Regions from separate parts of the Arthrobacter sp. UYCu723 genome, predicted to be linked through region 3. Evidence: predicted binding sites of a transcription regulator. Region 3 holds the regulator's gene; each other region holds the start of a gene.
What was found. Region 3 encodes HrcA, which represses chaperone genes, less so after heat shock. Its sites were predicted from a motif close to TTNGCACTCGNNNNNNNCGAGTGCNAA; they were not measured.
Positions count from the first base shown of each region.

Region 1: the regulator HrcA is predicted to act here: its motif matches at 6,476-6,502, upstream of ACVWZ8_RS13275 (FmdB family zinc ribbon protein).
Region 2: the regulator HrcA is predicted to act here: its motif matches at 6,985-7,011, upstream of groL (chaperonin GroEL).

Region 1 covers NZ_JBSSBW010000001.1:2,813,126-2,823,181, forward strand. The annotation lists gene guaA (glutamine-hydrolyzing GMP synthase) at 1-659, shown strand, start outside; gene ACVWZ8_RS13265 (AAA family ATPase) at 954-5,180, shown strand; gene ACVWZ8_RS13270 (RcpC/CpaB family pilus assembly protein) at 5,222-5,821, opposite strand; gene ACVWZ8_RS13275 (FmdB family zinc ribbon protein) at 6,130-6,387, opposite strand; gene ACVWZ8_RS13280 (5-formyltetrahydrofolate cyclo-ligase) at 6,527-7,225, opposite strand; gene galU (UTP--glucose-1-phosphate uridylyltransferase GalU) at 7,277-8,194, shown strand; gene ACVWZ8_RS13290 (GNAT family N-acetyltransferase) at 8,200-8,820, shown strand; gene ACVWZ8_RS13295 (hypothetical protein) at 8,964-9,929, shown strand.
Region 2 covers NZ_JBSSBW010000001.1:879,775-889,830, reverse strand. The annotation lists gene ACVWZ8_RS03955 (lipid II:glycine glycyltransferase FemX) at 1-747, shown strand, start outside; gene ACVWZ8_RS03950 (threonine/serine ThrE exporter family protein) at 779-2,275, shown strand; gene ACVWZ8_RS03945 (siderophore-interacting protein) at 2,337-3,176, opposite strand; gene ACVWZ8_RS03940 (uracil-DNA glycosylase) at 3,243-4,043, opposite strand; gene ACVWZ8_RS03935 (DUF3263 domain-containing protein) at 4,136-4,453, shown strand; gene ACVWZ8_RS03930 (LytR C-terminal domain-containing protein) at 4,535-5,158, shown strand; gene ACVWZ8_RS03925 (cold-shock protein) at 5,318-5,521, shown strand; gene ACVWZ8_RS03920 (ABC transporter substrate-binding protein) at 5,596-6,876, shown strand; gene groL (chaperonin GroEL) at 7,192-8,829, shown strand; gene ACVWZ8_RS03910 (RNase H family protein) at 9,050-10,056, shown strand, end outside.
Region 3 covers NZ_JBSSBW010000001.1:3,813,337-3,823,056, reverse strand. The annotation lists gene ACVWZ8_RS17880 (PhoH family protein) at 1-849, opposite strand, end outside; gene ACVWZ8_RS17875 (GerMN domain-containing protein) at 1,328-2,227, shown strand; gene ACVWZ8_RS17870 (16S rRNA (uracil(1498)-N(3))-methyltransferase) at 2,312-3,118, opposite strand; gene dnaJ (molecular chaperone DnaJ) at 3,121-4,248, opposite strand; gene hrcA (heat-inducible transcriptional repressor HrcA) at 4,333-5,346, opposite strand; gene ACVWZ8_RS17855 (DUF3097 domain-containing protein) at 5,572-6,423, shown strand; gene ACVWZ8_RS17850 (DUF4870 domain-containing protein) at 6,553-6,972, shown strand; gene hemW (radical SAM family heme chaperone HemW) at 7,033-8,271, opposite strand; gene lepA (translation elongation factor 4) at 8,314-9,720, opposite strand, start outside.

The sequences.
Region 1 (10,056 bases), 1.0 Mb from region 3:
AATTCATCCGCGCCTTCGAGGAAGCCGAGCTGGCGATCATCTCCGAGGCGGCCGCGCACGGAGAGAAGATCAGGTTCCTCGTCCAGGGCACCCTGTACCCCGACGTCGTCGAATCCGGCGGCGGCGAAGGCTCGGCGAACATCAAGAGCCACCACAACGTGGGCGGCCTGCCGGAGGATCTGCAGTTCGAACTCGTGGAGCCGCTGCGGGCCCTGTTCAAGGATGAAGTCCGTGCCGTCGGCGCGCAGCTCGGCCTGCCGCAGGAGATCGTCGGGCGCCAGCCGTTCCCGGGCCCGGGCCTTGGCATCCGGATTGTCGGCGAGGTCACCAAGGATCGCCTGGACCTCCTGCGCAAGGCGGACGCCATTGCCCGCGCCGAACTGACCGCCGCCGGCCTGGACAACGAGGTATGGCAGATGCCGGTGGTGCTGCTGGCAGATGTCCGCAGCGTCGGCGTCATGGGCGACGGCCGCACCTACGGCCACCCGATCGTGCTGCGCCCCGTGTCCTCCGAAGACGCCATGACGGCCGACTGGTCACGGCTTCCCTACGATCTGCTGGCCCGGATCTCCAACCGGATCACCAACGAAGTGGACGGGGTCAACCGTGTAGTGCTGGACGTGACCAGCAAGCCGCCGGGAACCATCGAGTGGGAATAGCCTGCTGAACACAGGCGTATGAAATGGCCGGCCTCCTGACGGGGCCGGTCATTTTGTGTGTGGGGTATTTTTAGCCGGGTAGTCTCATAGGGCCATTTCCGGTCCAATTTGACCGGCGCCAGTGTTGCGGGCTCTTCCTCGCGGCCGATTCGGGCTACGCTCGAAGGCATGCCGGTATGGTCCAAGGCGCCGCGCGCGAGCACGGTAAACGCGAGCACCGAAAACGCGAGTACCGAAAACTCGAGCGCGGTAAACGCGAGCCCAGAAAAAGCGAGCACAGAAAAGAAGGCAGCAGTGTCAGTTGGTCAAGGCCACCCCGGCGGCTCCGAGGAGCTCAGGAAATGGCTGTCGGGGCTCAAGCCCGTCACCGGAGCAGATACGATGCTGCGCTTCACCAAGACGCCCGAAGGCTCCATCGACCTGACCAACGCGCACCCGTCCGGTCTGGCCCAGCTCATGGCGGGACGGCGTACCCGGCTTTCCACCCTGATCCGCGACCGCCAGCAGTATGTCATCGCCGCCCGCGCCTCACGGAACCTGCGCTCGAAGATCTTCGAACTGGCCAACGACCGCGGCATCGATGCGGGCTATTTCTCCGCCGGTACGGTCGTCTGGACTTCCGCCGTCGGGGGCAAGCCGCAGCGCGTCTCAGCCCCCGTCATGCTCATCGCCATTTCCCTCACCGTCCGGCCGGGTGAGGACGATTACGAACTGCAGCTGACCGAACAGGCCCGGATCAACCCGGCCCTGATCCGCCATCTGAAGACCATTCACGGGATCGTCTTCGACGTCAATGCCGTGACCCGGATGGCCTACAGCACCGCCCGTTTCGATCCACAGCCGGTCCTGGACCGCCTCGGCACGCTCGTCCAGCCCATCCATGGTGCCGACATTGAACACAACCTCCTCGTCTCCACGTTCTCGGACCTGTCCGGCAACCTGGAGGATCCCTGGATCAACGAGAACAATGCGCTCGTCTCGGCCCTGGCGCGTGCCGCCGCGGGGGTGCCACTGAAGATGCCCGAACTCAAGACCGGCCGCTTCCCGAGCACCGATGCACGCAATCCCGCCGAGGAACTGCTGCTGCTCGACGCCGACGCGGAGCAGCAGTACGTCGTGGACGCGGTCCGGGCGGGGGACTCGCTCGTCGTGAGCAGTCCGCCGGGGACCGGCCAGACCCAGACCGCCATCAACACCGTCGGCGCCCTCGTTGATGAAGGCAAGACCGTCCTGGTGGTGGGGGACCGGCGCGCCAGCCTGGGCGAGCTCTCCTCCCAGCTGGAGACGCTCGGACTCGATTCGGTGCTCTTCCAGGTTTCCGGCAACGCGACGCCGCTGCATCTCAAAGGCCAGCTGGTCCGGGCGATTGTGCGCAACGAGAAGTCCCTCGAGCCGCAGCTGAGCAACCTTCACACCACCCTGACCGAGCACCGCCACGCCCTCATGGACCACGTCGCGTCGCTCCACAACGTCCGCCAGCGCTGGGGGTGCTCGCCGTACGAGGCGATGCAGTCGCTGGCCGAGCTGACGTCGATCCAGCCGGCGCCGGCCACCACGGTGCGGCTCAAGCGCAGCGTGCTGGACAGCATCCGGGACCGCGAGGAGCTGGCCGGGCGGCTCCGCCGGGCTGCCGAACTGGGCAGTTTCAACCGCGCCTCCACCACCAGTCCCTGGCACGGGGCCCGGCTCCTGACCCGCAAGGAAACCCAGGAAGCCCAGCAGGTGGCCGGGTCCGTGGCAGAGAAGCTGCCGCTGCTGCGCGAGCGCATGAACGGCGTCGCCGAACACGCCGAGATCCGCCTCGGCAGCACGTTTGCCGAATGGGGCGAGCAGATCGAACTCCTCGTCGCTGTGCGCGAAAGCCTCGACAAGTTCACCCCGGACATTTTCGACCGGCCGGTCCACGACCTCATTTCCGCGACCGCCTCCTCCTCCTGGCGGCGTGAACGGAACATCGAGATGCCGTCCATGCAGCGCTCCCGGCTGCGCCGCGTCGCCAAGGAATACGTCCGCCCGGGCGTCCACATCGCCGATCTCCACAGTTCGCTCGTCCTCGTCCAGGATCAGCGGGCCGCCTGGTCCGGCTACGCCACGACGCAGCGCCACCCCGCGGTCCCCTCGGGCCTCGCCGAGATCACGGCGCTCTACCGTGAGCTCGGGGCGGAGCTGTTCGAACTGGGCCTGGCCGTCAAGCACACAGACGCCGGCGGCGAGCTGCTGTCCACGCCCTATGACGAGCTCGTGGCACGCCTGGAACGGCTGGTCGCCGACACGGGCACCCTGGAAACGCTGCCGGAGCGCACGCTGCTGGTGGAAAACATGCGCGAACACGGCCTGGGCGAACTGCTTGCCGACCTGGCCGAACGCGAGGTGCCGGCGGAATCGGTGGCGGCGGAACTCGAGCTGGCGTGGTGGCAGTCCGCGCTGGAGGCCATGATCAGCGGCGACGACTACCTCGCCATGTCCGACGGCGACGCGCTGCGCCAGCTCGAGGCGGAGTACCGCCTCGCAGACAACGCCCACATCGCCAGCGGCGCTGCCCGCCTGCGCTGGAAGCTTGCCGAACGTTGGCGGGCGGCCATCGCGGAGAACCCGCGGCAGGCGGACCTCTTGCGCAGCCTGCTCAAGGACGGCCGCGTAACCCTCGCCGCCCTGACCGGACAGGCCCCGGAACTGCTGCCCATGCTGGTGCCGGTGTGGTCGGTCAGCCCGTACCTGATGTCCGGCCTGCTGCCGATCGAGCAGAAGTTCGACGCCGTGGTCATCCTCGACGCCGAGACGACCTCACTGCAGGCCGTCCTCCCTGCCATCGCCCGGGCCCAGCAGGTCATTGCCTTTGGCGACGACCGGATCGCCAGCCCCAGGACGTTTACCGTCAGCGTGGAGCGGCTCGCCGCCGGTGAAAGCTCCCACCAGGGCGTTGAAAGCGCCTACCGGGCCCTCGCCGCTGTGCTGCCGGTCTGGAAGCTGCGGACTGTGTACCGCGCGGTCGATGAAGACCTCGTCCGGCAGTTGAGCAAGGGCTTCTACGACGGCGGGCTCCGCCGGCTTCCGGAGGGCCAGTCCGCGACCGGGCTGGACCGTGCCCTGACCCTGGAATACCTGCCGGACGGTACCGGGCTGCCCAGTGCGGACCAGGACGGCGTCGAATCTGTTGTCGCCGAAGTGAACCGCGCCGTCGAGCTCGTCTTCGAGCACGCCCGCCTCCGGCCCCGGACCTCCTTGGCAGTTGTCACCGGCAGCCTCCGCCACGCCGCCCGAATCGGTGAGTCCATCCGGCTGCAGCTACCCAACTATCCGCTGCTGGCAAGCTTCTTCACCGCAGGGGACGAATCCTTCCGGGTGGTGGACCTGGACCGCGCCCAGGGCCTGGTCCGCGACCACGTGATCTTCTCCCCGGGCTATGGGCGGACCCCGCACGGGCGTGCCCTGCACAACCTCGGCCCGCTCTCGGCGGAGGGCGGCCGGGCCAAGTTTGCCCTCGCCATGACACGCGCCCGCCGCTCCCTGCACGTGCTCAGCTGCTTTCGTCCCGAAGATCTGGACGTGACGCGGCTCAGCCACGGAGCGGTGGACTTCTACGAGCTGCTGGACCGTGAGATTGCAGGCAACTCCGATCTGGGCAGCCCCGCATCGCGGGCCGCCGCCAGCGAGCAGGCCCTTGGCGCCGACCCGTTGGTGGCCGACCTGGGCGACCGGCTCCGGGCCCGCGGCGCACGGGTCTGGCACCAGTACGACGGAGTCCTGAACATGGTGGCCGCAGCGGACCCGCTGAACACCATCGGCCAGGACGACGCCGAGATCCCACGCCCCGTGGCCATCGAATCCGACGGAACCGAGCAGTACCGGCGGATGACCGTGCGCGAACGCAGCAGGCTCCGGCCGCAGCAGCTGGAGCGGCTCGGCTGGCGCTACATGCCGCTGTGGACCATAGAGGTTTTCACCGACCCTTCCGCCTGTGCCGACCGGATCGGCGGATACCTTGGGCTGGAGAAGCCGGCGGTGTCCAGCCGAAACAGGACCTCGCCAGGCTTCTTCGACGATGACGTGGAGAACCTGGCCGTCAACGACGCACAGGCCGCCGAAGAGCGGGCCACGTCCGGCTGGTCGGACAACGCGCAACAGCAAGCAGCAGCAACAATGGGCAGTAAGGAGGCCGACGGCATGAGTGCAGACGGCGAAATCCAGAACAACAGCATCCCGGACACCGGCAAGGGCGGCAGTTCCCCGGCCGAGCACCGCGGCAACCCTGCCGCTGAGCCGGACGCAGCCGGGACTGGCGCGCCGCGCGCCGCGGGCGATTCCGCCGCGACCGCCAACAGTTTCTTGCCCGACAGCGGTTTGCCCGTCGGCGGTTTGCAGAACGGTGTGCCCGACTCCGCGAATGCCGACAGTGTCTTGCCGGACGGTGTCTTGCCGAACAAGGCGGCTGAGGACGACCCTCGCCGCTGGGGCGACCAGCCCGACGGCTACGATCACGACTCCTGGCTGCAGGAACAGAAGCCCCCGCACTGGGGCTAGCAACAGGTGGGCCGGCTGCGCCGCCTCTAGCCTGAAGTTGCCTAGCCAGGGGCAGCGGCTACGAGGACGAAGAACAGCTTTCCTTGGGTCGAGGCGCCGGCCAGCCGCCGCGCCTGACCGGCATCTGCCGCGACGACCATGAGGCCATCCGTCTCTCCGGCCGCGAGCCACGGGCCTGCCTTGCCGCCCTGTGCGGAGGTCCACAGTACGGGCACGGCGGCCGCCAGGACCTCGGATGTTGCCGGCTGGTCAAAGCCGCTGCCGGTGGACATCACCACGTTGATCAGTTGTCCTGGGGAGACCAGTTGGATGGAGGCCGGGTCCGCCATCCGGAGCGGCACGGCAGCCGAGCCCGGCGGGCTGCCGGCGAGCAGGCCAGGACCCAGGAGCTGTGCATCGGAAATCAGCTGGCCCTGCCGCAGCGCTACGGCCAACTGCTTCCCTTGGAGCGCCGCGGTGTTGCTGAAACTGCCGCTGGGCAGCAGGTTGTGAGGGATGTTGAGAACCCGCAGATCGTCAGCCTCGAGGGCTTTGCCGGCCGGCAGATCCCGGGCAGCGGCGAGGGCGACGACGGTGTCGGCCGGCGGCGGCGTGAGTTGTTGGACGGCGATGCCGGCGGCGACGCAGAGCAGGAGCGCCACTGCAAGCCGCCGGTTGCGGTTCAGCCAGCCGGTCAGTCGGCGGCGCCTCAGCTGTCCGCCCCGGGGCCTGGATCCCCGCGTGCTTCCGGAGTGCGGCCGATAGACGCGCGGACGGGGGGAACGGCCGCCCGCGAGCACGGAGCGAGCACGGAAGACTGCACTAAGGAATGGCGCAGGGAGCAAAATCCTGTGCGGGGAAACGACAATTCCGGCGGTGACCATACCGCCACGCTAGCCGTAGGCGTAACGCAGGTCCCGGGCGTGCAGTCCTATGTGGACAAGCGGCGTCCGGAGCGGGCGGCGGTTGCCTAGCCCGCGGCAGCGGGGGCAGGAGCTGCCGCCGGGGTCGCAGCGGGGGCCGCTGCCGGGGGCACGGAGCTGCCCTTGGTGTCGCGGGAGTCGTTCCGGTAGAAGCCGGAGCCCTTGAAGACGACGCCGACGCTGTTGAACTTCTTGCGCAGGCTCCCCTGGCACTCGGGACAGGACGTCAGGGAGTTGTCGGTGAACGACTGCACGATCTCGAAGGCGTGGCTGCAGTCCTTGCAGGCGTATGCATACGTGGGCACTGGAAATCCTCCTCAGGGACAAACGAGCAGGTCCCGTGCCGCCGAGGTCCGGAACACAGCCGATATGTCTATCGACGGGTTCCTTCCCTTAGCAGTCGCAGGGCCTGAGTGCCAATTCTATCATCCCGGGAATGTGGCTTCAGAGCAGGCGGATCAGCCCGCCCGGGGTCAGCGCGGCGGACACCTTTCGGTCGAACGACTCCGCCGGAATGCTCCCTGCGGGCAGCACCTCGGCGTCGTAGACGACCGCAGCGGTGGGCAGCGCAAGGGGAGGCCCTCCGCCGTCGTCCGGCTGTTTGTGGCCGGGCCGGATCGACGCCAGCCGCGCGAGGAACTTGTCGTAGTAGCCGCCGCCCTGGCCGATGCGGTTGCCGGAGAAGTCCACGGCGGTGGCCGGCAGGACGATGCCAAGGGCGGATTGCATGATCTCCGGCCCGTGGCGTTCCCCGACGGGTTCCGGGATCGGTGCGTAGCGGCTGCGGACAAAACCGGACGCCGGAGTCCAGTACACCCAGCTCAGTTCGAGGCCCGGCTCGCAGACCGGCAGCAATATATCGTGTCCGGCGTCGTGCATGGCCGACAGCAGCGGCAGGGTTGGCGGTTCGCTGCCCACCCCCAGGTAGGCCGCGAAAGTTCCCGTCCCGCCGCCGGCGAGTTTGTTTGCCCACGTCAGGCCGTGCCTGGCAATGGCTGCGCCTGCGGCGTCGAGCACTGTCGGTGAAAGCCCGGCGCGCCGCGTCCGGTGGCTGGCGCGGATCTCTTCCTTTGATGCCTTCAATGCCCGGCCCTCCACCTGTTGCAGTCCCGTGCCGAGCCGCGGCGCGTCGTCCGGGCTCATTGCGGCTGTAGCTAATTACCGAATGTTTAGTACCTCCGTTAGATTAGTCGAGTGACTACACCAATCGCTTCCGTCCGCAAGGCCGTCATCCCCGCTGCGGGCCTCGGCACCAGGTTCCTTCCGGCCACCAAGGCCATGCCGAAGGAAATGCTTCCCGTGGTTGACAAGCCGGCCATCCAGTACGTCGTCGAGGAAGCCGTCAACGTCGGTTTGAGCGACATCCTGATGATCACGGGCCGAAACAAGCGTGCGCTCGAAGACCACTTCGACCGCGTCCCCACGCTGGAAGCCACCCTCGAAGCCAAGGGGGACACCGCGAAGCTGGAGTCCATCCAGGCCGCCAGCAACCTCGGCGACATCCACTACGTGCGCCAGGGCGATCCGCTGGGCCTGGGCCACGCCGTCCTGCGTGCGAAGCAGCACGTGGGCTACGAACCGTTTGCTGTCCTGCTGGGCGATGACCTGATCGACGCCCGAGACGAGCTGCTCAGCACCATGATCGAGGTCCAGGCCAAGACCGGCGGATCGGTGGTGGCGCTGATCGAGGTGGACCCCTCCCAGATCAGCGCCTACGGCTGTGCCGACGTCCATGCGATCCAGGGTGAAGAGTACGTCCGGATCAACCACCTCGTGGAGAAGCCCGACGTTCAGGACGCTCCGTCCAACCTCGCCGTGATCGGCCGCTACGTCCTCCACCCGGCGGTGTTTGAGGTCCTGGAACGCACTGCGCCCGGCCGTGGCGGGGAAATCCAGCTTACCGACGCACTTCAGGAGCTCGCTGCCGGTGACGGCGAAGGCTATGGCGTGTACGGCGTCGTCTTCCGCGGCCGCCGCTACGACACCGGCGACAAGCTGAGCTACCTCAAGGCCTGCGTTCAGCTCGCCTGTGACAGCGAGGACCTGGGCCCCGGCCTGCGTGAATGGCTGCCCGAGTTCGCCTCCAGCCTCACTTCCAGCCTGACCAAGTAACTCCCGTGGGGGGCAGCTTCAACTGGCCGGTGACGCTGGAGTGCGGCGACATCGTGCTGCGCCCGATCCGGTACCGGGACCGCAAGGAGTGGACGGAAGTCCGCTCCCGCAACAGCGAGTGGCTCGCCCCCTGGGAGGCGTCGAATCCGATTCCGGGCGGCGGTCTGCCCGACTACCGGCAGATGGTGCGCTCCCTCAAGGCCCAGGCCGCCCAGGCCTCCGCACTGCCGTTCGTCATCACGGCCTGGACGCCCGGTTTCCGGGAGCCGCTGATGGTGGGCCAGCTGACGGTGTCCTCCATAGTCTGGGGGTCGGCGATGATGGCCACCCTAGGCTACTGGGTGGACCAGGAGCGGGCCGGCCAGGGCATTGCCCCCACCGCAGTGGCGCTGGCCACGGACTACTGCTTCCGCACCCTCGGGCTGCACCGGATGGAAATCAACATCAGGCCCGAGAACGCGCCCAGCCTGCGAGTAGTCGAGAAACTCGGGTTCCGGGACGAGGGCTACAGGCCGCGTTTCCTGCACATCAACGGCGAATGGGCTGATCACCGCACCTTCGCGCTGACCTCCGAGGAAGTGCCCGAGGGCCTTGTTGCCAGATGGCTCAAGAGCCGCCCGTCGTGAACGGACGGCCCCCGTGCTGACCAGCCGGAACGTCATAAATCAAGTCATTTGCCGGTTGCCTCGCGACACACCGGGGACAATGCGGGCCCGCCAGCCGTGTTGCTCATACCGTTTTGATTGTGGACTTCCCTCTTAGCAGCTCTGTGATCCTTGTCATTGCTGTTGCGCTCTGGATCGTGTGGGTGGCCCCCTACGTGCTCCGGAACGGACGCCACCAGTTGCAGCCTGCGGGCGAGCTCCTGGCGGATGTCGTCGACATAGCAGCAGCAGACCCCCAAGCCGGGAAGGTCATGATGATGACGCCCCAGCAGGAGAAACCCATGACCAGTACACAGCGCACCGGCCCTGCCACGGGCCCCACGGAGTTCCACGGCGCCCGGCAGCCGGCGGCGCCGGGACCGGTCTTCAGGATCCGCTACGGGCGCCTGGCCCTCGCGCTGGCAGGGTTGCTCTCCCTGCTCACAGGTGTCATCTCGGCAGCGCTGCGACTCTTCGGCCTGGGTTCCGCCTGGCTGCCCGCCGTGACTCTGCTGGGCGCCATCGGCGCCGTCGTATTGCTCCGGCGGCTCGCCGTGCGTGACCGCCGACGTAAAGTGAAAGCGGCCTTCCGGTCCGCCATGAGCGAGCCTGCGAGAACGGCCCCGGCGCCGTCCGCCCAGCAGCGGGCAGTTTACCGCGAGTCAGCGGAGCGGGCGGAGAGTCCTCTCTTCGATGCCCAGGCCGTCGCTGCGTCGGCCGAGCCGGCCCCGAAACCGCTGACCGCCCTGGAACTCCGGCAGGCCGCCCTGGCCGAGGCGGCAGCGTCCGGTGACGAATCGGTCCGCGCAGGCCAGGGTCCCGCGTTGCCGGCATCTGCACCCGTCAGCTGGGAGCCGGTAGAAGTTCCCAAGCCCACCTACGTGGAAGCGGCCAAAGCGGAGCGTGCAGCTCCCGAGCCGCTCGACCTGCCGGAAGCCCCCAAAGCTGTCGGCAAACCGTCGCTCAAGCAGGGCCTCGAGCAGGCAGCATCGTCCGCGGCTCTCAGCGCCGACACCGACTCGAAGCCCGTCGGGAAGGGCCAGCGCGCCTTGAGCAACCTGGACGACGTCCTCCAGCGCCGCCGCGCCTGAATCCTTCTTCTTCCGAGCCCCGGGGCAGCCCGTCACGGCCGCCCGGGGCTTTCTCGTGGCCGGGGACTGCCCCAGGGAGCGTACCTGGCGGTAGCCTCGGGGCATGACTCGAATCTGTGTGGCCGGC
Region 2 (10,056 bases), 2.9 Mb from region 3:
ATCAAGATCGAGCCGGACATCGTGCTGACCGACGAAGCAAGGCGTGTCATCGAAGGGGCAGGGCTGGTCAAGACCCACAACCTGCAGCCCAATGACTCGACTGCATTGCTGGATATCTCCCCGGAGGAGAACCAACTGTTGCGCAACCTCCACTCCCGCGGCCGCAACGCCGTCCGCCGGGCCATCCGCGAGGGCGTGGAGGTCCGCACAGCGGAGCCCACCGAAGAGAACTTCCGGGCCATGTATGCCCTGATGACCACCACGGTGGAGGCCAAGTCGCAGGTCCGGGTCCGCGAATTCGAGTATTACCGCCAGTTCTGGACCAACTTCATCAACCGGGACCAGGGCCGGCTGCTGTTCGTCCAGGAGAACGGCGTGCCGTCCGTGGGCGCCTTCGTCATCAACTACGGCCGCAAAGGCACCTACAAGGATGGCGGCTCGCTGCAGAAACGCAGCCAGTACGGCGATTCGCACCTCGTCCAGTGGACCGCCATGAACCAGCTCAAGGAGCTGGGCTGCACCGAGTACGACTTCTGCGGCACGCCTCCGAGCGACCAGCTCAAGGACACATCCAACCCGTTCCACGGCCTGGGCCTGTTCAAGACCAGCTTCAGCAAGACCGTCACCGACTTCGTCGGCTGCTACGACCAGGTGCTGAGTCCGCTGAAGTACAAGGCCTGGTTGGCCGCAGGGGAGCGCCTGGCCCGCCAGGTCTACACCCGCCGCACAGGCCAGCAGTTCTACTAAACCGGCTGCACAGGATATTGAGGAGGCCGGAATGACCAAGGAACCCGACGGCCGCCGCAGGCCGCACTCGGACGGACTGCCCCCGACCGAGCCGATGTCGCCCATGCAGGTGCGCCAGAACGCAGCCGCGAAGCGCATGTTGCGGAGGCTGGTACAGGGCGAGAATCCGCCGACAGCCCCCATGAGCATCGTGGACCGGCTTGCCGGCAGCCCCTACGCCAACCCGATGATCCAGGTCGGCGGTGTTGACACCTCGGCCCGCAAGACCATTGACTTTGCGCTGCATCTGGCCGAGTCCATGTTCCGGTACGGCGCCGGAGCCCTCGAAGTCGAAACCAGCATTATCGCCATCACCGCCGCCCTGGGACTGAAGAACATCGAGGTGGACATCACCAACCAGTCGGTGGCCATCAACTATGCACCCAAGGACCAGACCCCCATCACCCTGCTCCGCGTCGTGCGGTCCTGGACCAACAATTACGCGGGTCTGGCAAAGGTGCACCAGCTGGTCACGGACATCGTCGCCGGCGGGGTGGGACGCGAGGAGGCCGTACGCCGGCTCGAGGAAATCACGCACAGTTCAAAGCCGTTCCCGCGCTGGATGGTCACGGCGGCGTTCGGGGTTTTCTCCGCTGTCTTCGTCGGTGTCCTCGGCGGCGGGCCCGGCGCCTCGGCCGTCGCCTTCGTCTCCAACCTGCTGGTCAGCCTGCTGGCCCGTCGGCTGGGGCGCTGGCGCACACCGGACTTCTTCATCACCGCGTCGTGTTCCTTCCTGGTCACCTTCATCGCCCTGCTCCTGTGGCGGTTCGGCACCCCGATAGGCATCCAGATCCCCCCCGCCATCGTGGTGGTCGGCGGAATCCTGCTGCTGCTGCCAACCGGACGGCTCGTCTCCTCGGTGCAGGACGCGATCAACGGCTTCCCGGTCACCGCGGCGGGCCGCTTCCTCTCCACGATGCTGACCTTCGGCGCGCTCGTCACAGGAATCGCCGTCGGCTTCGTGGTGGGGGACATGACCGGCATGGAGCCGATCGACGTCACCGAAACATTCCCGCCCGCGTATCCCTGGTGGGCCGTGGGCATCATGATTGCCGTTGCCGTCGTCGCGATCGGGATCACCGAACAGACCAGCTGGACGCTGCTGCTGCCTACGGCGGCCGTGGGTGTCGTGGGCTATCTGGTCCTCATCGGGGGAGACGCCCTGGGGATCGGGCCGCGGTTCGCCCCGGCTCTCGCCGCCGTCGTGATCGGCCTGCTTGCCCGTGTGGTCGCCCTGCGGATGGGCGCACCACAGCTTGTGGTGGCCGTTCCGGCTGCCCTGATCCTGCTGCCCGGACTCACTATATTCCGGTCAATGTATGTATTGACGATTGAGGAATCCGAGATCCTGATGGGTGCCGGCGGGATGCTCAACGCCGGCGCCATCGTGCTGGGCGTTGCGGCCGGCATCGTGCTCGGAGACACCCTCGCCCGGCCGCTGACGAGGAGCCTGGCCAGCAACGAGCGACGGCGGGCGCGGCGCCGCTAGCACCGGGCCGCCGCGGCGGGCTGACGCTGCCGGTCAGATCTTCCTGGTCAGATCTTGCCGGTTAGATCATCCCTACGGGTAGCTTCTTCTCTGCCTGGAAGTCGTCCTCCACGCGGCCCATCGCCCAGTAGCCGGAGAGCGAAACCTGTCCGCGCTCCAGTCCGCGCTGCCCGTAGAAGACGTCCCGCAGGCTCTTCATGTACCCGCGCTCACCGTGCGCGAAGACCTGGACCCGGCCTTCGGGCCATTCTGTGTCCCGCACGGCGTTGACCAGCAACTCGCTGGCACCTGCAGGCACGCCGCCGCGCAGGAGCCACCGAAGTTCGACGCCGGCCGGTGCGGCCAGCGACTGAATCTCGGCGTCGCCGTCCACCTCCAGGAAGGCGAGGCCGCGGGCGTGCTCCGGCAGGGATTCGATCGCGGCGCTGATCGCCGGCAGGGCGGACTCGTCGCCGGCAAACAGGTACCAGTCCGCCGCGGGGTCCGGGTTGTAGCCGCCGCCTGGCCCGGTGAAGACGAGGCTGTCGCCGGGCCGTGCGGAAGCCGCCCAGGGTCCGGCAAGGCCCTCATCGCCATGGATCACGAAGTCGATGGCGAGCTCTCGGGCCTGCACGTCCACCCAGCGGACGGTGTAGGTCCGGGTGTGCGGCCACTCTTCGCGCGGCATGGTTTCCCTGATGGCCCAGAGGTCCAGCGGCTCCGGGTAGTCGATCCCGGGCTGCGGGAACGCAATCTTGATGTAGCGGTCCACGAAGCCGTTGTTGACGTAGCCGTCAAAGCCCGGGCCGCCCGCGACGACGCGGACCATTTGCGGGGAGAGTTGCTCGCGGCGCAGCACGGAGAGGTTGATCTGCGGTCGCGATTTCCGGCTGGCCGAGGTGGTGGCGGGAACTGAAGTCATGAGGCCAAGCCTAGCCAATGAGCCTGTGTATGAAGCGTGCCCGTGACGCCGGGCCGGGAAGCCCGGTTACGGAAGCGGGGGCAGTTCCCAGTCCACCGTGCCGTTGCCCTGGGCCTGGAGCAGGGCGTTGGCCCGGCTGAACGGCCGCGAGCCGAAGAAGCCCCGTGAGGCCGACAGCGGGCTGGGGTGCGCGCTCGCGATCACCGGCGCCGGCCCCAGCAGCGGGCGGACGGATTCGGCGTCCTTGCCCCACAGGATGACGACGAGGGGGGCCGGGCCGCCGGCCGTGGTCCGGCGGGTCGTGACAGCGCTGATGGCAGCTGCCGTGATCGCTTCCCAGCCCTTGTTGCGGTGCGATCCTGCCGCCCCGGCCCGGACACTCAGGACCCGGTTCAGCAGCAGGACACCCTGCTCCGCCCAGCCGCCGAGATCCCCGTGGATCCGGGGTGGAAGGCCCAGGTCGGCGTCGAGCTCCTTGTAGATATTGGCGAGGCTGCGCGGGATGGGACGGGTGCCGCCGTCCACCGCGAAGGACAGGCCCACGGCGTGGCCCGGCGTCGGGTAGGGGTCCTGGCCCACAATCAGGACCCGGACGCCGGCCAGGGGCTGCCGGAAGGCCCGCAGCACGTTCGACGGCGGCGGGAGCACCTCGTGTCCCTCGGCGGCCTCCGCCGCGAGGAAACCCAGCACCTGCCGCAGCTGCCGTTCCACGGGAGTCAGCGCCTCAGCCCAGTCGGGCGCGACGAGTTCGCTCAGCGGCTGGCGTGCCAGCTCGGCGAAGCCCACGGTGTCACCGGCCAGCCGCTCCAGCTCGAACAGTGCATCGGAATCACCGGGGTCGGAGTGGGGGGAAACGGAAGCAGGCACGGCTCCATTCTTGCAGGGTGCCAAATGACAACCTTGTTATTCGCCCGTAGCATGGGGACTGACCTTTGTCGGATCCAGCCAGGGAGTGTGTCGTGGCCGAAGCAGCACCGGAGCACCTTTCGACGGCGGAATCAGTTGCCGCGGATTTCCGCAGCGAGTCGCCGCTACGCAGCCGCGATCAGCAGATGCTGGCTTTGGAGCGGCAGTGGTGGAAGTACGCCGGGGCCAAAGAACAGGCCATCCGTGAGCTCTTCGATCTGTCCGCGACGCACTATTACCAGATCCTGAATGCGCTCATCGATACCGAGGATGCGCTGGCCCACGATCCCATGCTGGTGAAGAGATTGCGTAGACTACGTACGTCACGCCAACGTGCCCGCACTGCTCGCCGCTTGGGTTCAGACGCGTAAAGCACGGCCGGATGCGCAGACGATCTGCGCGGAAAAGGCCCTGGCAACTCGTAAGAAATCAGCAAGGACGTCGCTTTTACCATGACCAAATACGCGCGGGATGAATTTGACCGGGTCCCGGAGACCCCCACACGGCAGGGTGTGCACCGTGCAGCCGCCGAATCCCGACGCCGCAGCCTGGGTCCCATCCTGGCGGTCGGCGCCGCCGCCCTGGTCATCGGCCTTGTGGCCTTCCTGTTCCTGCCGAAGCTCGGCTTCAACCCCGCCGGAAACTCATCAGCCGTGACTGCGGAACAGCCTGCCGGCAGTCCCACCGCCTCACCGGCGCCCAGCGCCACCAGCCCGGCTCAAACCAGCCAGACAGCCTCCGGCTCCGCAACACCGTCCGGGGCCGCATCGCCCACCGCCACGCCGGCAGAGGGAGCCGCCGTGGACAAGACGCAGCCCGTCACGGTCTACAACGCCAGTGGCACCCCGGGACTGGCGGGCCGGGTGAGCGCACGGGTCGCTGCCGACGGCTGGGTCCCGGGGCCGCTGCGCAACTGGACCGGCGCGCCGCAGACGGGTTCCGTGATTTTTTACGCCGGGCCGGAGCAGAAGGCCAACGCCGAAGCCTTGGCCTCGCTGCTCGGCATCCAGGCCCTTGTCGACTCGGCCGAGTTCAAGATGCCGCTTGTCGTCGTCCTGGGACCCGGCTTCCAGTAGCCGGTTTCGGTTACGCCTGAATAACTATTAGCCGCCAACGCGGTCCGCAGCCTGCACTCCGGCGCGCTGCCGCGGGTACAGTATTTGCGGACTTCGTTTCGCATTCCGCGGCGCACATCGTGGTGGGCCGCCCGCAAGCTAGCTGAAAGTGTGGACACCATGGCATTGGGAACCGTCAAGTGGTTCAACGCCGAAAAGGGCTACGGCTTCATCACCGTGGACAATTCCGGAGACGACGTCTTCGTGCACTGGTCGGCCATCGTGGGGGAGGGCTACCGCGCCCTCGACGAAGGACAGCGCGTGGAACTGGAAGTGGGCGAGGGCGAGAAGGGCCCACAGGCCGAAAGCGTCCGGCCGGCCTAGTGCAACCCCCCGCGGCAGCGCACGTCCGGCAGGTTCCTGCCGGACTGAACCCCGTTCGGCGCCGGACGGCTGCCCTGCGGCTGGTCCGCTGCGCGGCGGTGGGGGCGGCTGCGGTGCTGGCCCTGGCCGGTTGCCTGGCGCCCGCAGGCGGCGCCCGGGTGGAGCGCGCTGAAGCCAGCGGGGACGGCACGCTGAGGATTGGCCTCATCCTGGACAACACGGGCAAGCAGGATTTTCTCAACGCATCCCAGCTCACGGCCGCGAAACTTGCCGTTAAGGAAATCAATGCCGCCGGCGGTCATAAGGGCAAGCCGGTCGAGCTGCTGCCGGAGACCATCAGCGCCGACGCGGCCGCCCAGGCCAAGGCGCTAGCGGCCGCCAAAGCCGACGTCGTGATCGGGCCGACCGACTCCAGCCGTGCCCCCGGCGCCATTGATGTGCTGTCCAACGCGAAGATCGCGCTGATTTCCCCTGCCAACGCGGCGCGCGGTCTGAGCACCTACAATGGCGGCGGCTATTATTTCCGCACCTCCGCTGCCGATGTCGCGCAGGCCCCGGTCCTGGTCAAACTCGCCAAGGATGGCGGCGCCAAAACGCTCGCCATCGTGTACGAGGAAGGCAGCTACGGCACAGACGTCTCCACCGCCGTTGGCGCTGCCACCAAGCAGGCCGGCCTCGGGCCCGTGGCCGTCGCTTCCTTCAAACCGGGCCAGGCGCAACAGGCGGCCGCGGCCGCCAAGGCAGCGGCTCCCGACGCCGTCGTCCTCGTCTCCCGTGACGGAGCGCAGGGCGCCATCGCCGAGCTGAACAACGCCGGCCTCGCGGGACGCAAGCTCATCCTCAGCGACGGCGCCGTCAGCCAGTACGGCTCCGGTCTCGGCTCCCGCGCCCTCGACGGGGCCCGCGGTATCCTTCCGGGGGCGTTTCCGTCGGCACACTTCCAGGGCGAACTGGTGGCCGTTGATCCGGGCCTGAAAGACATGACCTTTGCCGCGGAAACGTACGACGCCGTCAACCTGGCCGCGATCGCGGCGGCCGCGGCAGAGGACGACGCCGGCACCTCCATTGCGTCCCGGCTGATTGCCGTTTCCGGCGGCAGGGCCCAGCCCTCCAACGGGACCCAGACCGCCGACGGGGCCCAGCCCTCCGGCGAGGCTGCGGTGTGCACGTCCTATCAGAAGTGCGTCGACGTCCTGCGCGCGGGCAAGCGCCCTGACTACGACGGCGAATCCGGGCTGATCAACTTCGATTCCCACGGTGATGTCACGTCGGCGGCCTACATGGTGTTCGGCTACGGCGCGGACAACAAGGCCACCATGAGCGGAAGCGAAACAGCCCGCAGCAGCGGCAGCTGATCGCTCGTAGCGTATTGTGCGGCGGCGGAACGCAGGCACAGCGCCGATGCGGGCCAGTGCGGGACGCGCACTGCTTGCACTCTCCCCGGGGGAGTGCTAACTATTGACTTAGCACTCCCGCGTATTGACTGCTAAAACGACGCCCGGTTCGACCGGCCGCGAAGTGAGGCAGCCGGACCAGGAGCGAAAGAGATACCAGGCTGGGTGAGATCCCGGACCCAGCGGCGTACAGAGGCCGCCGGGGAAGGATCGTCCGTCGCGGGCACCGCAGCAAGGTTCATTCTTAACGACTGTCCCGAAAGGACTACTGCCGTTATGGCCAAGATCATTGCATTTGATGAAGAGGCACGCCGCGGTCTTGAGCGGGGCCTGAACATCCTCGCCGACGCCGTCAAGGTCACCCTCGGCCCGCGTGGACGCAACGTTGTCCTCGAAAAGAAGTGGGGCGCCCCCACGATCACCAACGATGGTGTTTCCATCGCCAAGGAGATCGAGCTGGACGACCCTTACGAGAAGATCGGCGCCGAGCTGGTCAAGGAAGTTGCCAAGAAGACGGACGACGTCGCCGGCGACGGAACCACCACCGCTACGGTGCTGGCACAGGCCCTGGTCAAGGAAGGCCTGCGCAACGTCGCAGCCGGAGCGGATCCCCTGTCCCTTAAGCGCGGCATCGAGAAGGCTGTCGAAGCCGTCACCCGCGAACTCCTGGCTTCGGCCAAGGAAATCGAAACCAAGGAAGAGATCGCTGCCACGGCGTCCATCTCTGCCGGTGACGACGAGATTGGCGCCCTGATTGCCGAAGCCCTGGACAAGGTCGGCAAGGAAGGCGTCATCACCGTCGAGGAGTCGAACACCTTCGGCCTCGAGCTGGAGCTCACCGAAGGCATGCGCTTCGACAAGGGTTACATCTCCGCGTACTTCGTCACCGACGCCGAGCGCCAGGAAACGGTCCTTGAGGATCCGTACATCCTGATCGTCAGCTCCAAGATCTCCAGCGTCAAGGATCTGGTTGCTGTCCTTGAAAAGGTCATGCAGTCTTCCAAGCCGCTGCTGATCATCGCCGAAGACATCGAGGGCGAGGCACTGGCCACCCTGATTGTCAACAAGATCCGTGGCACGTTCAAGTCCGTCGCCGTCAAGGCTCCGGGCTTCGGCGACCGCCGCAAGGCGCAGCTCGCGGACATCGCCATCCTCACCGGTGGCCAGGTCATCTCCGAGGAAGTCGGCCTCAAGCTTGAGACTGCCGGCCTCGAACTCCTGGGCCGCGCCCGCAAGGTCGTTGTCACGAAGGATGAGACCACCATCGTTGAGGGTGCAGGTGACGCCGACCAGATTGCCGGCCGCGTTTCCCAGATCCGCGCCGAGATCGAGAACTCCGATTCGGACTACGACCGTGAGAAGCTGCAGGAGCGCCTGGCCAAGCTGGCCGGCGGCGTTGCGGTCATCAAGGCCGGTGCCGCAACCGAGGTCGAGCTCAAGGAACGTAAGCACCGCATTGAGGACGCTGTCCGCAACGCCAAGGCTGCTGTTGAAGAGGGCATCGTCGCCGGCGGTGGCGTTGCCCTGATCCAGGCTGGCGCCAAGGCATTCGCCAACCTGCAGCTCGAAGGCGACGAAGCAACCGGTGCGAACATCGTCCGCGTTGCCATCGACGCCCCGCTGAAGCAGATCGCCTTCAACGCCGGCCTCGAGCCCGGCGTTGTTTTGGACAAGGTCCGCGGCTTGCCCGCAGGCCACGGCCTGAACGCTGCAACCGGCCAGTACGTCGACCTGCTGGCTGCCGGCATCAACGACCCGGTCAAGGTCACCCGCTCTGCCCTGCAGAACGCGGCTTCCATCGCCGGCCTGTTCCTCACCACCGAGGCCGTTGTGGCCGACAAGCCGGAGAGGAACTCCCCGGCCATGGGCGGCGGGGACGACATGGGCGGCATGGGCGGCATGGGCGGTTTCTAACCACCCGGCTCCTACGCCACTGAACATATAGTTCGACACGTATGGTTCGACACATATAGTTCGACACATGTAGTTCGACGACGGCGGTCTCACCTCAGGGTGGGGCCGCCGTCGGCGTTAACCCGCCCGCCCCAACCCCGACGCTCCCACAGACGTCGGCGCGCCTCACCGGTTATGGGGGGAGCGAAGATGCGGGCGGGAGGTCTGGCAGGATAGACCAGTGACGATTACAGCAGCAGCCGACGGTTCGGCTTTAGGAAATCCCGGTCCGGCCGGATGGGCCTGGTATGTGAATGACGACTGCTGGCGGGCCGGCGGGTGGCCGCACGGCACCAACAACCAGGGTGAGTTGATGGCGGTCCTCGACCTGTTCCGGTCCACGGCACACCTGCCCGGCGAGGATCTGCACATCCTCTGCGACAGCCAGTACGTCATCAACTCCGTGACCAAGTGGATGCCGGGCTGGAAGCGCAAGGGCTGGCGCAAGTCTGACGGCAAGCCCGTCATGAACGTGGACCTGCTCAAAGAGATCGATCAGGCGCTGGTTGGCCGCAAGTACAAGTTTGAATGGGTGCGCGGACACGCCGGGCACGACCTCAATGAGGCAGCGGACGACCGCGCAAGGGCGGCGGCCACGGCCTTCCAGCAGGGCGTGGCGGCCCGCCAGGGCCCAGGGTTCGGCCCGACGGCGGGGGGCACTGCGCCCGCGCCGCAGGCCGCACCTGCGCCCGCGCCGCAGGCCGCACCAACCGCCGCGCCCGCCGCCCTGTGGCAGGCGTCGGCGCCGGAAGGCCAGCAGGAGCTGTTCGGCCAGGCCGGGTCCTTCGACGAACCCGATCTTTTCAGCGAGCTCGAAGAGGAGTCCACGCCGGCCCCCGGCACGGACTCCAGCCCGGAAGCCATCGTCGAAGCGCTGGAACGCGAGCTCCTCCTTCCGGAAACCCGGGCCGACATCGGACGCATCGGCGTGCTGCTGCACCCTGACTTCACCGAAATCGGGAGCTCGGGCCGTATCTGGACACGGGACGCCATGATGATGGCGCTGGAAGAGAACCCGAAAGGACCCACCGAACTGGAGCTTCTGGGTGCAGACCGTCTGGGCGAGAGCGCCATCCTGCTGACCTACCGCAGCTATACCCGCTCGGGAACGACCCTGCGCAGCTCCCTTTGGGTCCATGACGGGGCGCAATGGCGGCTCCGCTTCCACCAGGGCACTCCCGAGGCTTA
Region 3 (9,720 bases):
CATCTTGGAGCCGAAGCCAAGCCGGGTGAGGAACATCTTCATCTGTTCGGGCGTCGTGTTTTGCGCCTCGTCCAGGATGATGAAGGCGTCGTTGAGGGTGCGCCCGCGCATGTAGGCCAGCGGGGCGACCTCGATGGTGCCGGCGGCCATCAGACGCGGGATGGACTCGGGGTCCATCATGTCGTGCAGGGCGTCGTAGAGCGGGCGCAGGTAAGGGTCGATCTTGTCACTGAGGGTGCCGGGCAGGAAGCCGAGCCGTTCCCCGGCCTCGACGGCCGGACGCGTCAGGATGATGCGGCTGACTTCCTTCTGCTGCAGCGCCTGGACGGCCTTGGCCATGGCCAGGTACGTCTTGCCGGTGCCGGCGGGACCGATCCCGAAGATCACAGTGTTCGCGTCGATGGCGTCCACGTAGTTCTTCTGGTTCAGGGTCTTCGGGCGGATGGTCTTTCCGCGGCTGGAGAGGATGTTGTGCGTGAGGACGTCAACCGGGTTCTGCAGGGACTGGCTCCGGAGCAGCGACACGAGCTGCTGCAGCACGGCGGGGGTGATAACCGTGCCCCGGGCGACGAGGCCGCGCACCTCGTTGAGCAGACGCATGATCCGGGGCACATCAACGGACGACCCGCTGATCGAGAGCTCGTTGCCACGGACGTGGAAGTCCACGGCCGGGAACTGGCTCTCGATGAAACGCAGGGCTTCGTCATGACTGCCGAGGGACTGAACCATCTGGTCGGAGTTGTCGAACAGGACCACCTCCGTCCGCAACCCTGGGAGGGAGTGTGGAAATTCGCCTGCGGAGCGCCCTGCGGCGCTGATCCGGGCTTTGCCGTTCGCTGCTTCAGTCATGGTGTTGGCCCGCGGGCCTCTGGTCCCCTCCAGTTCGGAATTGATCTGTCCCGCTGATCCGGCCCGACGGCGGTGCTCGCCTTCTGGTCCGGTCTCAGCGGGTCCTTCCATCTTACGCCAGCGCGCGCCGCCATCGCGGGCCGCCGTCGGGCCGCCGTCGGGCCGCCATGGCGCCGCAGTCAGGCCGCAGTCAGGCCGCCGTCGGGCCGCGATCGGGCCGCGATTTCCGACATTAGGTATCAACTTTGTATCGGCCTCATATCGTTCCCGTTGCAGTTCCGGCGCCCGGGCCCAAACCCCGGTCCTGCGCGCGGACCATATGCCATGCTGGGAATCGGCCGCCCCGGGAGCAGTGCTTCCGGCGGCATGGCGGACATGGCGAGGACGGGCCCCGGAGGCCATGAAACAGGAAAGGAAAGCAGCTATCAGGCAGCGCGGAACCAGCCAGAGGTCGACAACCGGGCGCATTCGCCCCGGCATGTTGCTGCTGGTGCTGCCCGCGGCGCTTGTCCTTTCCGGCTGCGTAGCCACCCCCCAACCCGGTATCACCAACTCGAATACCCCGTCGCAGCTGCTGTCCAGTCCGGCCTCCCCCGGCGCCCCAGCCACCAGCGCCCCGCTGGAGACAAGCCAGGCTTCCAACAAGGCTCCGGTCTACTGGATCGGCCGCAGCAATGACAACATGTTCCTTTACCGTGAGTTCCGTGACGTTCCGGACCAGGACAACCCCGTGACCCGTGCGCTCCGGGTGATGATGTCCGAGAAGCCGCTCGATCCGGACTTCTTCACCCCCTGGCAGAACCCGAAGAAACTGGCCACCTCCATTTCCGGGAAGAACGTCATCACCGTGGACCTCTCGGACGACGCCTTCAACAGCAACGTGGATGCGGCGATGGCCGAACGCGCCATCCAGCAGCTTGTCTACACCGCGACGGCAGCCGGTGCCAGCGCGGGCCTGATCGATTCCGGGCAGCAGATCCAGGTCGTGGTGCTCGTGGACGGCCACACCGACTATGTCGCCTTCAACCATGTCCGCCTCGGTTCCCCTACGTCCCGCAGCTCCGGCATGGTTGCCCCGGTGTGGATCATCAATCCCCAGGAGGGCACCTCGATGGAGGACGGCGCGGTCAAGGTCAGCGGCCGGAGCACCGTTCCGGGCGGGAAGCTCCGCTGGGAGATCCTGCGGATCGACGGCAGCGTCAAGACGACTTACCTGAACGGGAACACCCCAGCCTCCGCGGACGCCGGCCAGTCCGGACTGTTCAGCCTTTCGGTGAACCTGGGCCCCGGGAACTACGAGGTCAGGGTCTCCCAGCTGCAGGACGGCAACCCGTCCCAGGACCTGAATGTGGACACGCGCGGCTTCACAGTCAAATAAGAACGGTCAAATAAGAAGCAAATAGGAACACAGTCAAATAGGAAACAGCCAAGGAAGTCAGGCAGCCCGCCTGGCAGCCTGCCGCTACCAGCGGCCCAGGATGTCGCTCGCCAGCACGGTCGCGGCGGGGCCGGCGGTGGAGGATCGCAGCACGTGGTGGCCGAGCAGGGCGGTGACGGCGCCGGCGCCGCACAGCCTCGTCACTTCACGGGGGCTGATGCCGCCTTCCGGGCCTACGATCAGCAGCACTTCACGGGCGGCGTCCGGCGCGTCTGGAGCCGGCTGGCTGTCCAGCGTGCCCTGCGTGCCCAGCGTCGCCTGCCAGGACTCCAGCACCTGCCGCAGGGGACGCACGGCGTCCTCGTGCAGGATGATGGCGAGACCTGCTGCGGCGACAGCCGCCTGAAGTCCGGCGCTGTCGACGGCGGAGCGGACCTCCGGAATCCAGGCGCGGCGTGCCTGCTTGGCGGCTGCCGTCACGACGGACTGCCACTTTGCATGCGCCTTCGCCGCCCGCTCCGCCTTCCAGCGCACGATCGAGCGTTCCGCCTGCCAGGGGATGACAGCGTCGATCCCCAGCTCCGTGGCGGTTTCGGCCGCCAGCTCGTCCCGGTCGCCCTTGGCGAGGGCCTGCACCAGGACCAGCCGGATGTCCGGCCGCGCTTCCGCGGTCAGTTCGGCGCACTCCACGGTCAGTTCGCCGGGCGCGACGGCTGTCACTGTTCCCGTGAGCCGCTTCCCGGCGCCGTCGGCGATGTCCACCGGCTCGCCGAGGCTGAGGCGCTTCACCGTGACCGCGTGGCGGGCCTCGGCGCCGTCAAGGACGAAGGTGGAACCGGGGACCTGCTGGTCCAGTGTTCCCGGGGCGGTGAAGAAGACCGGATTGCTCACCGCTACAGGTTACCGAGCCGGTCCCGGAGCTTGGCGAAGACCCCGCCGCTCGCCGCGAGCTTCCCTTCGGTGAACTGTTCCCCGCGCAGCTTCGCGAGCTGACGGAGCAGGTCCTCCTGGGCGGCGTCGAGCTTGCCCGGGGTCTCCACCTGCAGGTGGACCTTGAGGTCCCCGCGGCCGTAGCCGCGCAGATGGGTGACGCCGAGTCCGCGCAGGGTGATGACCTCGCCCGACTGGGTGCCGGCCTTGACGTCGATCTCCTGCTGCCCGTCAAAGGTATCGAGGGTGAGCTCGGTGCCGAGCGCGGCGGCGGTCATCGGGATATTCAGGCTTGCGTGCAGGTCGTCGCCGTCGCGCACGTAGGTGGCGTCGTTGTTGACCCGGATCTCCACGTAGAGATCGCCCGCGGGGCCGCCGGCGGGACCCGCCTCGCCCTGGCCGGAGAGCTGGATGCGGGTGCCGGTGGCGACTCCGGCCGGGACCTTGACGGTCAGGGTCCGGCGGCTGCGGATCCGGCCCTGGCCGGCGCATTCGTTGCAGGGATCCTTGATCACTGTGCCGAAGCCTTCGCAGCTGCCGCAGGGAGCCGTGGTCATGACCTGGCCCAGGATGGACCGGACGGCGCGCTGGACCTGGCCGCTGCCGCCGCAGATGTCACAGCGCTCCGGGCGGGTGCCTGGCCGGCAGCAGGAGCCTTCACAGGTGGGGCAGGTGACGGCCGTGTCGACCTCGAGCTTCTTGTTCACGCCGAACACGGCGTCGCGGAGCTCGATCCGGACGCTGATCAGGGCGTCCTGGCCGCGGCGGACCCGGGACGCGGGACCGGCCTGGCCGCCGGCGCCGAAGAAGGTGTCGAAGATGTCCTGGAACGCGAAGCCCTGGCCGGCGTAGCTGCCGCCGCCGAAGCCGTTGTCGGTGCCGTTCTCATTGCCGGTGGTGTCGTAGACCCGGCGTTTCTGCGGGTCGGAGAGCACCTCGTAGGCGTGCGTGACGGCCTTGAAACGGTCTGACGCGTCATCGCCCGGGTTGACGTCCGGGTGCAGGGTCCGCGCAAGCTTGCGGTAGGCCTTCTTGATCTCTTCTCCCGTTGCTTCGCGGGAGACTCCAAGAACGTCGTAGTGGCTGCTCAAAGTTCGTATCTCTTCCTGGTTGTACTGCCTGTTAGGGGCATGAAGTCTGGTCAACAGCGGCGCGGCGGCCTGCCGCCCGGGCGGTCAGGGCCCGAGGATTCTGGAAAGGTAGCGGGCCACCGCACGGACGGCGGCCATGGTGGTCGGATAGTCCATCCGGGTGGGACCGAGCACACCGACCTTGGCCGTGGCGTCCGGGCCGTAGCCGGTAGCCACCACCGACGCCTCCGCGAGCCCGTCGTACGGGTTCTCCCGGCCGATGCTGACAGTCACTCCGCGCGGGTCCGCCGCCATGTCGCTGAGCAGGCGCAGCATGACCACCTGCTCTTCGAGTGCTTCCAGCACGGGACCGATGCTCAGCGGGAAGTCCACGTTGGACCGGGCGAGGTTGGCTGTCCCGGCCATGACCATGCGCTCTTCGCGGCTGCTTGCGGCGAGGGCTTCGAGCCCCCTGGCCAGTGCCTGCGCGGCGCTGCGCCGCGCAGGCGGGCAGCTGACGACCACGGCCTGCAGCGACTGCGGCAGCAGGTTCAGCGGCGTCCCGGAGAGGCTGCCCAGGAACCGCGACCGCAGTTCCGCGACGGCCTCCTCCGGAAGGTCCTGGACGACGTCGATCACCCGCTGCTCCACCTTGCCGGTGTCCGCGATCAGGACCGCCAGCACCTTCCGGGGCGCCAGCAGGACAAATTCGATATGCCGCACCTTGGCCCGGCTCAGATGCGGATACTGCACGACGGCGACCTGGTTGGTGAGCTGCGACAGGAGCCGCACCGTCCGGTCCAGGACGTCGTCGAGGTCATCGGACCCCTCCAGCAGTGCCTGAATGGCCCGGCGTTCCGCCGGGGAGAGCGGCTTGACGGCGGAGATCTGGTCCACGAACAGGCGGTAGCCCTTGTCCGTGGGAATCCTTCCGGAGCTCGTGTGCGGCGCCGTGATGAGGCCTTCATCTTCCAGTGCGGCCATGTCATTGCGGATGGTGGCGCTGGACACGCCCAGATGGTGCCGTTCCACGAGGGCTTTGGAGCCGACGGGTTCACGCGAATGGACGTAGTCCTCCACGATGGCGCGCAGCACTTCGAGTTTGCGTGGTTCGCTCACGCCCCACCTCCAATCGACTGTCCCGCATCCGGTGCCGCCCCTCCGGCCGCGCCGGGCAGGCGGTCCGCACTGGGCGTGGTTAGCACTCGACATGCCTAAGTGCTAACCAGTCTAATATGAGTCGCCGCGTTGTTAGCATTGGATTCGCTCCAGGCGTCGTTCCCGGGGCTGGTGTTTTCGGGCACAGCCCGCCGTATCATTCCGAGCGCAAAGCAGTGTGAACAGATGTCATACCAGAACTGGGGCCCGCAGGACCTGTCCGCCCCCGCCAAGCCCCAGCTGCCCGAAGTCCCCGTGGAACGCGGAATGGTGCTCGAGGACGTACAGTCCGGCTGGGTGGGGGCCGTCACCCGAGTGGAGAAGTCCGGCGGGATGCATGTGGTGGCCCTGGAGGACCGCCGCGGCAAGTCGAGGTCCTTCCGGCTCGGCTTCGGCTTCCTCCTGGCGGGCCAGCCGATCCGGCTGATGCCGCCGGCCCCGCGGCCCGCCCTTGCACCGGCGGGAGCCAGCCGCACCGCGTCCGGCTCGATCCGGGTCGAGGGCCAGCGCGCGCAGGTGGCCAAGGCCAGCCGGATCTGGGTGGAAGGCAAGCACGACGCCGAGCTGGTGGAGAAGGTCTGGGGTGACGATCTCCGGGTGGAGGGCATCGTCGTCGAGCCGCTGCACGGCATCGATGACCTCTCGGCCGCCGTCGCCGCGTTCCGGCCCGGCCCAGGACGCCGCCTCGGCGTCCTGGTGGACCACCTGGTGCCGGAGTCCAAGGAGTCCAGGATCGCCGACGCCGTGATGGCCTCCCCCGGCGCGGCTGGGAACGTGCTGATTGTCGGGCATCCGTACGTGGACGTGTGGCAGGCCATCCGTCCCTCGGTCCTGGGCATCGAGACGTGGCCGGTCATCCCCCGGGGCGTGGACTGGAAGACCGGCATCCTGATGGCCTTCGGCTGGCCGCACAGCACCAAGGAGGATATCGGCCTGGGCTGGCAGAAGCTCCTCGGCGCCGTCCGCAACTACGCCGATCTGGAAGCTTCACTGCTGGGCCGCGTGGAAGAGGTCATCGATTTCCTCACGGTTCCCTGAGGGCCCGATCCTCGATTCGGCGTCCGAGCAAGTATTCTTGGATCGGCGGCTGCGCACCCTGCGCGGCTCCGGCACTACTGGTAACAACTTCCAGCAACAACGCATCACAGCAATCCGAAGGACTAAACCGTGGCAGAAGACGCACGCGAACACACGGGCAATCAGGCCGGCCATGGCCAGCCCCCGTATCATGGCGTTCCCGCCAATGCGCTGCCCCTGACGGCCAGCGAGGACCGGCAGTGGGCCACGCTGGCGCATTTTGGCGGCATCCTCGGCTGCGTTCCTTCGTTGCTGATCTACCTGATCTTCAAGGACCGCGGCCCGTTCACGGCGCAGGAGTCCAAGGAAGCCCTCAACTTCACGCTGCCCCCGACGATCGCCGCTGTGGTCGCGAACCTGTTGGTCTTTGTGCCGGTGGTGGGAAACCTGTTCGCCGTGCTCGCCACCGTGATCTGGATTGCCGTCACGTGCTTCTCTGTCGCCGCAGGCATCCATGTCAACCGTGGCCAGCCGCACCGCTATGAGTTCAACCTGCGCTGGATCAAGTAGGGGCATCCCAGCCGGCTGGGCGTCAGGCTGTCAGGCCCGGCTGGGCCTCAGCTAGTCTGCTCAGTCCGGCAGGATCCGGCGGACCACGGCGTCGGCGAGCAGCCGTCCTTTGAGCGTCAACACCAGCCGGCCCTTGAAGGCCGCCACCGGATCAACCAGGCCGTCGGCAATCAGCCCCGCCACGGCGTGCCGCCCGGTGTCCCCCAGGCCGCCCAGGCTCGGGATGTCCAGCCCGGTACTCAGCCGGGCTTCCAGGATGATGCGCTCCACGTTCCGGGTCTCGGAGTCGAGGGTTTCCCGCCCGGCAGCAGGCGAGAGCCCTGAACCCAGCCGGTTCGCGTAGGCCGCGGGGTGCTTCACGTTCCACCAGCGGACGCCACCCACATGCGAGTGCGCCCCGGGACCGATCCCCCACCAGTCGTCCCCCCGCCAGTAGGCGAGGTTGTGGCGGCACGCCTGCTCCGGCGTGCGCGCCCAGTTGCTGACCTCGTACCAACCCAGGCCGGCAGCGGAGATGAGCTCGTCCGCGAGCTCGTACTTGGCGGCGTGGTCGTCGTCGTCGATTCCGGGCACCTCGCCACGGCGGATCTGGGCGGCGAGCTTGGTGCCTTCCTCGACGATCAGCGCATAGGCGCTGATGTGGTCGGGTCCGTAGGACAGCGCAGTCTCCAGCGAGTAGCGCCAGTCGTCGAGCGATTCCCCCGGGGTGCCGTAGATCAGGTCAAGGCTCACGGCGAGCCCCGCCTCCCGGGCCCACTGGACCACCTGCGGGACACGGCTGGGCGTGTGGGTGCGGTCCAGAACCTTCAGGACATGCGGGACGGCCGACTGCATGCCGAAGGAAACCCGGGTGAACCCGGCGTCGGCCAGGAGCTGCAGGGATTCGGGCGTGACGGAGTCCGGGTTCGCTTCGGTGGTGACCTCCGCCCCGGGCTGCAGTCCCCACGCCGCGACGGCGGCGGTCAGGATCCGGCCCAGATCCTCGGCGGGGAGCAGCGTCGGTGTTCCGCCGCCAAAAAAGACGGTCCCGAGGGTCCTTGCCGGCAGGCCACTGTTCTGGAGCGCCGCGGCGGCGAATTCGACCTCCGAGATGGCCGTGCTGGCGTAGGCGTCCTGCGAGGCCCCGCCGCCGAGCTCGGTGGCGGTGTAGGTGTTGAAGTCGCAGTAACCGCAGCGGACGGCGCAGAACGGGATGTGCACGTAGAGCCCGAAGGCCCGGCCGGCGGCGCCCTCCAGTGCCTGGGCAGGGAGGAGGCCGTCCGGCGGAGCCGGGTCGCCCAGGGGAAGAACGCTAGGCACGGGCCGGGCCCGCCTGCGTGGGGACAGTCATATCCGGCACCGCTACTTCTTGGCCTTGTCCTTGGACTCGTCCGTGGTCAGGGCGGCGATGAACGCTTCCTGCGGCACTTCCACACGGCCCACCATCTTCATGCGCTTCTTGCCTTCTTTCTGCTTTTCCAGCAGCTTGCGCTTTCGGGTGATGTCACCGCCGTAGCACTTGGCAAGGACGTCCTTGCGGATGGCGCGGATGCTTTCGCGGGCAATGATCCGCGAGCCGATAGCGGCCTGGATGGGCACCTCGAACTGCTGGCGCGGAATGAGTTCGCGCAGCTTGCCCGTCATCATCACACCGTAGGCGTAGGCCTTGTCACGGTGCGTGATGGCGGAGAAGGCATCCACCTGCTCGCCCTGGAGCATGATGTCCACCTTGACCAGATCGGCCACCTGCTCGCCGTCGGCCTTCCAGTCCAGCGACCCGTAGCCACGGGTCCTGGACTTGAGGATGTCGAAGAAATCGAAAACGATTTCGGCCAGCGGCAGGCGGTACCGGATTTCCACCCGGTCCTCGGAGAGATAGTCCATGCCGCCCATCACGCCGCGCCTGCTCTGGCACAGCTCCATGATGGCGCCGACAAACTCGTTCGGCGCAAGGATGGTGGCGGAAACCATCGGCTCGCGGACTTCAGCGATCTTGCCGCTCGGATACTCGCTGGGGTTCGTGACGTGGATGATCTTCTTGTCCTCCAGCGTCACCTCGTATTCCACGTTGGGGGCGGTGGAGATCAGGTCCAGGTTATATTCGCGTTCCAGGCGCTCACGGGTGATTTCCAGGTGCAGCAGGCCGAGGAATCCCACCCGGAAGCCGAATCCCAGCGCGGCAGACGTCTCAGGCTCATACACGAGCGCGGCATCGTTGAGCATCAGCTTCTCCAGCGCATCGCGGAGCGCCGGATAGTCCGTTCCGTCCAACGGATACAGGCCGGAGAAGACCATGGGCTTGGCATCCGCATAGCCGGCAAGGGATTCCGTGGCCGGCTTGGCCAGGTTGGTGACGGTGTCGCCGACCTTGGACAGGCGGACGTCCTTTACACCGGTGATGAGGTAGCCGACTTCGCCGACGCCGAGGCCCTTGGAAGGGGTGGGCTCCGGAGAGCTGACACCGATCTCGAGGAGTTCGTGGGTGGCGCGGGTGGACATCATCTGGATGCGTTCGCGGGGGTGCAGCATGCCGTCGACCACACGCACGTAGGTGACCACGCCGCGGTAGGTGTCATAGACCGAGTCGAAGATCATGGCACGTGCGGGGGCGTTGGGGTCGCCCACCGGGGCGGGCAGGTCGCGGACGATCTTGTCCAGCAGGACCTCGACTCCCGCGCCGGTCTTGCCGGAGACGCGCAGCACGTCCTCCGGATCGCCGCCGATCAGGCTGGCCAGTTCCGCCGCGTACTTCTCCGGCTGGGCGGCAGG